3 regions of the uncultured Parasphingorhabdus sp. genome follow, and region 1 is predicted to be linked to each of the others. Evidence: predicted binding sites of a transcription regulator. Region 1 holds the regulator's gene; each other region holds the start of a gene.
The links. The regulator LexA, encoded in region 1, represses DNA repair genes until DNA is damaged. The targets are predictions, from matches to a motif close to GTTCCNCNCTTGTTCT.

Region 1 (2,271 bases):
GCGCTTTACCATTTCCACAAGGCCGGCCTCTATGGCGCGCTCGCCAATATCATCGCCATCCCGTTGACGACCTTTGTGATCATGCCCCTGGAGGCGCTGGCCCTGGTGCTCGACGGCTTTGGTCTGGGCGCGCCGCTCTGGTGGCTATGCGAACAGGCGCTCAGCAGTCTGATCGCGCTGGCCCATTTTGTTTCCAGCCGGCCCGGCGCGGTGACGATGTTGCCGACCATGCCGGTGATCGCCTTCGGTCTGGTGCTGATGGGCGGGCTATGGCTCTGCCTGTGGCGGGAGCCCTGGCGCTACTGGGGAGTGGTCCCGATGTTGGTCGGCGGGCTGGTCATCGCCACCACCCGCGCGCCCGATCTCTATATCACCGGCGACGGGCGCCATGTCGCGATCCGCAACGAACAGGGCGAATTGGCGATGCTGCGCAACCGCAGCGGCGACTTCATCCGCGACATGATCCGCGAAAATGCCGGGGTAGAGGGGGAGCCGCAGGCGCTGGAAGACTGGCCCAACGCCACGTGCAATGGTGACAGCTGCCTGGCGACCGTATCGGCCGGCGGGCGCGACTGGCAGATATTGGCGACGCGCAGCGGTCACTATATCCCGGCTCTGGCTCTGTCGGCAACTTGCCGCCGCGCCGATATCGTGGTCAGCGAAAGGCGGCTGCCGGACAGCTGTCAGCCGCGCTGGCTGAAAGCCGACCGCAACCTGCTATCGCAAGTCGGCGGCATGACGATTGATCTGGAAAATCGGCAAATATCCACGGCGCTCGGCTGGACCGGCAGGCATATCTGGACCCGCTATCGCGTTGCCGCGAGCGGCAATGCGGCCAGCGCCCGTCCCGATCAGTAGCGGCGCAGCAATCCGGCCATCTTGCCCTGGATACGCACTTCACCCGCACCATAGATTTGCGGTTCATAGGCGGCATTGGCGGGATCAAGCCGCACCCGGACACCGTCTTTGTGCAGATATTTCAGCGTCGCTTCTTCCTCATGGACCAGCGCCACGACAATCTCGCCATCGCGCGCCACTTCGGTTTTCTGGATCAGCGCATAATCGCCGTCGAGGATACCGGCGTCGATCATCGAATCGCCGGATACTTCCAGCGCATAATGTTCGCCGGGGCCGAGCAGGGCGGCCGGCACGCTGAGCGCCGATTGGCCTTCCATCGCCTCGATCGGAGCGCCAGCGGCGATCCGGCCGTGCAGGGGGATTTCCAGAATATCGTCGTTGCTCGGAGCAGGGCTGGACGCGACTTCGCGAACCGGCGTTTCCGGGTGCAGCGCAACAACATTGGAGGGCTCCGCCTCATGCAAACCGCCTTCGGGCAGTTTCAGCACTTCCAAAGCGCGCGCCCGGTTGGGCAGGCGGCGGATGAAGTGCCGCTCCTCGAGCGCGCTGATCAGTCGGTGAATGCCCGACTTGGACTTGAGCCCGAGCGCTTCCTTCATTTCCTCGAACGAGGGGGAAACGCCGCTATCCTTGAGTTTTTCATCAATGAAACACAGCAGTTCATGTTGCTTTTGCGTGAGCATGTCCAGTGTCCTGTTCTGGGAACGAATGCGGAACAATTAAGAAACAAAACGGGGGAAGTCAAGCGGGAAGTGATTGTGTCATGGGCAGAAGGGTGGGAGACGTGGACAATTTTGATGGCGGCTATTGGCATTTTCGGTGACAAAGCTGCCAGTCAGCTTTTGTCCCAAAAGAAGACCTTGAAGCCCACCCCAATTTAAAGAGGCCGATTCCAGATGACAATTATCTGGCGTTCGTCACGATTAAGGATGTAGCTAGTACCCTGTGGATTGGGATCGAGATATAATAATGATCCCTCTTTGTTGAGCCATTCAGAGGCTATCTTGCAAATCTGCGCATCTCTAGCGCAGGCAAAGCAGGAGCAATTTTGATTATTCGGTTGGCTATAGACCCGCATCGGAGCCGTGTTGGTCCAGTTTACCGCTCTTATTGCAGGGCCTCGAGACCCAAAACTAGGTAGCACCTCAAAAGATTGCATGATCTCAGGAACATGTCCTTTGATACTGAACAAAGCTGCGCCGCTTTCCTCACCAAAATCTGCCGAAGTCATCGACTCCGCAGTAAGCTCTTCGGGAATCAGGTTGCGGGCTCGGGATGGAAGATCAGGCTTTTCGTCCATCAAAAAAAGCACCGCCAACGGAATTCCAACAGCCAGCGTGATGCCGACATGCTTCAGCCTTTCTAGTTTGGTTACGGTCATGGCAGCGAAAGTAGAGAAAATGGGCCGAATTA
Region 2 (2,271 bases), on a different contig from region 1:
TGTCGGTGATCATCCTGACCCTGAGCTCGGCGCTGTTCGAGCAGGGTCAATGGTCCGCCGCAATCGCTGTCGGCTGGCCTCTCGCCGCCGCCGTGCTGTTTACCGCCCTGATCGTTTCGGTCGGTGCGCATTCCGCTTATTATTCCCTGATCCGCCAATATGAAGCCAATCTTCTGGCGCCACTCACGCTGATAACGCCGCTGGCGACGATCGGATTGGGCGTCTGGATCACCAATGATGCGTTCGATCTGCGCATGGCGCTGGGCGCGGCGCTGGCGATTGGCGGGGTATTGATCGTGGCCCTCAGACCCAAACCGGCCACCGCATTGCTCGTCGATCGCGAACAGCGTTGAGATTCGGGAAGGCATTGGCAACGGTCCGTGTCTGACGCCTGTTTCAACGCTGCCGGTCATCGATCCGGATCGTTCTTTTGATCGCGGTCGGTTGATGACAGAGCGATTCCTTTCCTCGGCAGACTTTCTTTCGCGCAAAATTTCCCATTGCCGCCAATATGGTTAATGGCGAGGCGTCAAAAATTCTGGCGCGGCGAAATGGAGATCGAACATATGACCCACCAGATATGGTGTCATAATTGTGTCACCACACCCTGTGGATGATTTGTGGGAAAGTTTTTTTGTAAATATTGGCTTCGGGTCTTGCGCATCGCGGCAGGCCTAGAAGGTCCACGCGTCGCGGCCTGTCGGGCAAAATCGGCCGACGACGAAGCGATTCATTTATACGACGAACAGAGTCGTTAAAATGTAATTTACCCCCTTGCATAAAATTCTGATTCAGCCACTATAGGTTGTGGTTCGGCCAAGGGGGCACACCAACTGATAGTATTGAACGTCATTAACACCGACTCGGTGGACACCTCCCTTTGTGCCAAATGTACAGTGAGAAATACCGGATTCGGGCAAGAAAAATATGCCCGCCGGGGCTTGGAAAATGTTACAGTAGATGTTTCGGCAATGAGTCGAACAAGACAGGAACAGGCGCCCGGATTCAATCTCGGTGATCGAACGGCTGATACCCGTTGTGATCGGTGAATGCGTAGAGTGATTTGAGGGGGCTGTGATGGATTTTAGAGACATCCGCGACAATGAGAATGTGTCGGGAACAGATGTGAGTGAGAGTGAAATGGGCGCGGAAGTACTGGACAAGCCGGAAAGCAAAACCGAAAATACAAAGCCGGCTGCCGAGCCGGAGGTCAGCAAAAAGGCGGCTGCAGAAGCGGCCGCAACAAAGGCCAATGACGAAAAGGAGCTGAAGGCAGAGCGCGACAGTCACAGCGTCGAAAAGCGCCGTTTCAAGATTGTGACGGACGAATCCCGCGATGATCTGCTGACCGACTTCGGCAAAGAAACGCTCAACGACCGCTATTTGCTGCCCGGTGAATCCTATCAGGATCTGTTCGCCCGCGTTGCCGACGCCTATGCCGATGATCAGGATCATGCGCAGCGGCTCTATGACTATATTTCGCGGCTCTGGTTCATGCCGGCGACACCCGTGCTGTCCAACGGCGGCACCGGACGCGGCCTGCCGATCAGCTGCTATCTCAACAGCGTCGACGACAGCCTCGGCGGCATCGTCAACACCTGGAACGAGAATGTCTGGCTCGCCTCGCGCGGCGGTGGCATCGGCACCTATTGGGGCAGCGTTCGCGGGATCGGCGAGCCGGTTGGCCTGAATGGCAAGACATCGGGCATCATTCCGTTCGTCCGCGTGATGGACAGCCTGACCCTGGCGATTTCGCAGGGTTCGCTGCGCCGTGGTTCGGCGGCGTGCTATCTCGACGTCAATCATCCGGAAATCGAGGAATTTCTTGAAATCAGAAAGCCTTCCGGCGACTTTAATCGAAAAGCTCTGAACCTGCACCATGGTGTTCTTCTAACCGACGAGTTCATGGAAGCGGTGCGCGACGGTACGGAATTTGAGCTGAAATCGCCGAAAGACGGTTCGGTTCGCGGCACGGTCGACGCGCGCAGCCTGTTCCAGAAACTGGTCGAGACGCGGCTGGCCACCGGCGAGCCCTATATCATTTTCAGCGACACGGTGAACCGGATGATGCCCAAGCATCACCGCGATCTGGGGCTGAAGGTTTCCACTTCCAATCTTTGTTCAGAGATCACACTGCCCACGGGTCGCGATCATCTTGGCGAGGACAGGACCGCAGTGTGTTGCCTGTCCTCGCTCAATCTTGAAACCTGGGACGAATGGTCGGTCGACAAGGGCTTTATCGAGGATGTCATGCGCTTCCTCGACAATGTG
Region 3 (2,271 bases), on a different contig from region 1:
GGCGGTACCGATCCGGGAGCGGCGCTCTGATAGGCACGGCCAAAGGCCTGCTGCGCGAAATAATTGTCGGCCAGCGCAAAATCGCAGGCCAGTTTGCGGGTCCGCTCGCACAGCACATCGGCCATGTGCCGGTCACCGGCCAGCGCCCGGTATTGCGCAGGTGGAATGCCGAGCCCGAACAGCGCCATCGGGTTGGAGCAAAGGAAGCGCATCAGCTTCTTGTGAAACAAGGGGCCGATGTGCTGTTCGAACAATTCGATCTGCTCCTCGCGCGTCCGTGCCGCCATCATCAGCGACGGTTTCGCACCGCCAATCCGGCCCAGTATATGCACCAGCCCGATAAAATTGCCGAGCAGGCCCTTCCGATAGAAGCCTTTGGCAAAGCCGTTGATCCGCCGCCGCCCGAAATGGTCGCGGCCCTCCCAATATTTGCGGCTGGCTTCGTCGAGATGGGGGCGCAGCCGGTCGCGATAGACAGCAAGATTCTGCTTGTTATCGGCCTGACCGAAAAAGCGGAAGAAATCCTCGTGGCTGTCCAGCCGCTGCGCCGCCACCGATTTCAGCCGGTTGAGCGCAATATGGGCGGCGTTGAGATCGACGGCGGTGATCTTCGCGGGATTGGCGCGCAGATAGGACAAGGCGTTGCAGCCGCCGCTGGCAATGGTGACGATATGGTGATCCGGCCGGATGTCCAGCGCCTCCATGTCGGCAACCGGATCTTCCCAGATCTGCGGATAGACCAGCCCGCGAAAGGCGAGCGAAAAGGCGCGTTCGAGCAGCCCCGCCTTGCTCGCCCGGTTCTGCAATATCGCATCGTTCAATATGGTCGACTGTTTGACGGAACCCGCTTGTACGCTCATGGCGCTTCTCCGATGGTCTGTATCATGGGTGAGAATTAGGCTGGCGGGGTGACGCGGGCGTGACCGGCATGTGACAGGTTTGCGACGGCGGAGGGGATGTGGTGACGCCCAACTTTCGGTGGAAATACTAATCCATGTTATTGAACAAAACAGGAACATGGATTAGGGCGGGCCATGTCAAAAATTTCCCGATCCGATAAACTGGCGATTCTTGCGGATGCTGCAAAATATGATGCATCCTGCGCCTCGAGCGGCTCGGTCAAGCGCAATTCGGCGAAATCTGGCGGCATCGGCTCGACCGGCGGCATGGGCATTTGCCACAGCTATGCGCCGGACGGGCGCTGTATCTCGCTGCTGAAAATCCTGATGACCAACTATTGCATGTTCGACTGCCTCTATTGCATCAACCGCTCGTCGAGCAACGTGCGCCGCGCGGCCTTCACGGTGCAGGAAATCGTCGACCTGACGCTGGATTTCTACAAGCGCAATTATATCGAGGGCCTGTTCCTCTCTTCCGGGATCATCCGCAGTCCGGACTATACGATGGAGCAACTGGTTGAAGTCGCGCGGCGTCTGCGGATCGTGCATAAATTCGGCGGCTATATCCATTTGAAAACCATTCCGGAGGCTGATCCCGAACTTCTGAAACAGGCGGGGCAATATGCCGACCGGCTTTCGATCAATATCGAACTGCCCGACGATGAATCGATCGCCCGGCTGGCGCCGGAAAAGGACGGCAAGCTGATCCGCCGGTCGATGGACAATCTCGGCAAAAAGGTGCGCGAGGCGAAAGCTGAGCGAAAGACTTCCCGCAAGGCGCCGCTATTCGCACCCGGCGGGCATAGTACCCAGATGATTATCGGTGCCGATGCGTCCGACGATGCCAAGATTCTGACGACCAGCAATGGGCTTTACGGCGAATACGGTCTGAAGCGGGTCTATTATTCCGCCTTCAGCCCGATCCCCGACGCCAGCAGCAATCTGCCGGCTCAGGCGCCGCCCTTGCTCCGCGAGCACCGCCTGTATCAGGCAGACTGGCTGTTGCGCTTCTATGGCTTCTCGGTACCGGAAATCATGCAGGGCGGCAGAGCAGGGCAGCTCGACCTGAGCATCGATCCGAAGCTCGCCTGGGCGCTGCAGAACCGCGCCCGCTTTCCGGTCAATATCAATCTGGCCGACAAGGAAGTTCTGCTGCGCATCCCAGGCCTCGGCGGCAAGGGCGTCGGCCAGATTTTGCAGGCCCGGCGGTTCACCGCCTTGCGTCTCGCCGATCTCGAACGCATCTGCCAGTCGGTGAAGAAGATATTGCCGTTCATCACCACGGTCGACTGGCATCCGGGCAAGCAACTGGATTCCCTGAACCTCTACGACCGGTTGAAACCGCCACCCGAACAGCTCAGCCTGTTTGGAG

Region 2: ACHZCJ_RS16575 (ribonucleoside-diphosphate reductase subunit alpha) is a predicted target of LexA. The motif match lies at 978-993, and genes of this name have one in related genera.
Region 3: ACHZCJ_RS16360 (putative DNA modification/repair radical SAM protein) is a predicted target of LexA. The motif match lies at 1,002-1,017, and genes of this name have one in related genera.

The regions. Positions count from the first base shown of each region.
Region 1 is NZ_CAXXUT010000001.1:971,779-974,049, reverse strand. Features, by position in the region: gene ACHZCJ_RS04665 (ComEC/Rec2 family competence protein) at 1-858, shown strand, start outside; gene lexA (transcriptional repressor LexA) at 852-1,541, opposite strand; gene ACHZCJ_RS04655 (hypothetical protein) at 1,736-2,239, opposite strand.
Region 2 is NZ_CAXXUT010000003.1:1,973,304-1,975,574, forward strand. Features, by position in the region: gene ACHZCJ_RS16570 (DMT family transporter) at 1-353, shown strand, start outside; gene ACHZCJ_RS16575 (ribonucleoside-diphosphate reductase subunit alpha) at 1,078-2,271, shown strand, end outside.
Region 3 is NZ_CAXXUT010000003.1:1,921,427-1,923,697, forward strand. Features, by position in the region: gene ACHZCJ_RS16355 (DUF3419 family protein) at 1-860, opposite strand, end outside; gene ACHZCJ_RS16360 (putative DNA modification/repair radical SAM protein) at 1,035-2,271, shown strand, end outside.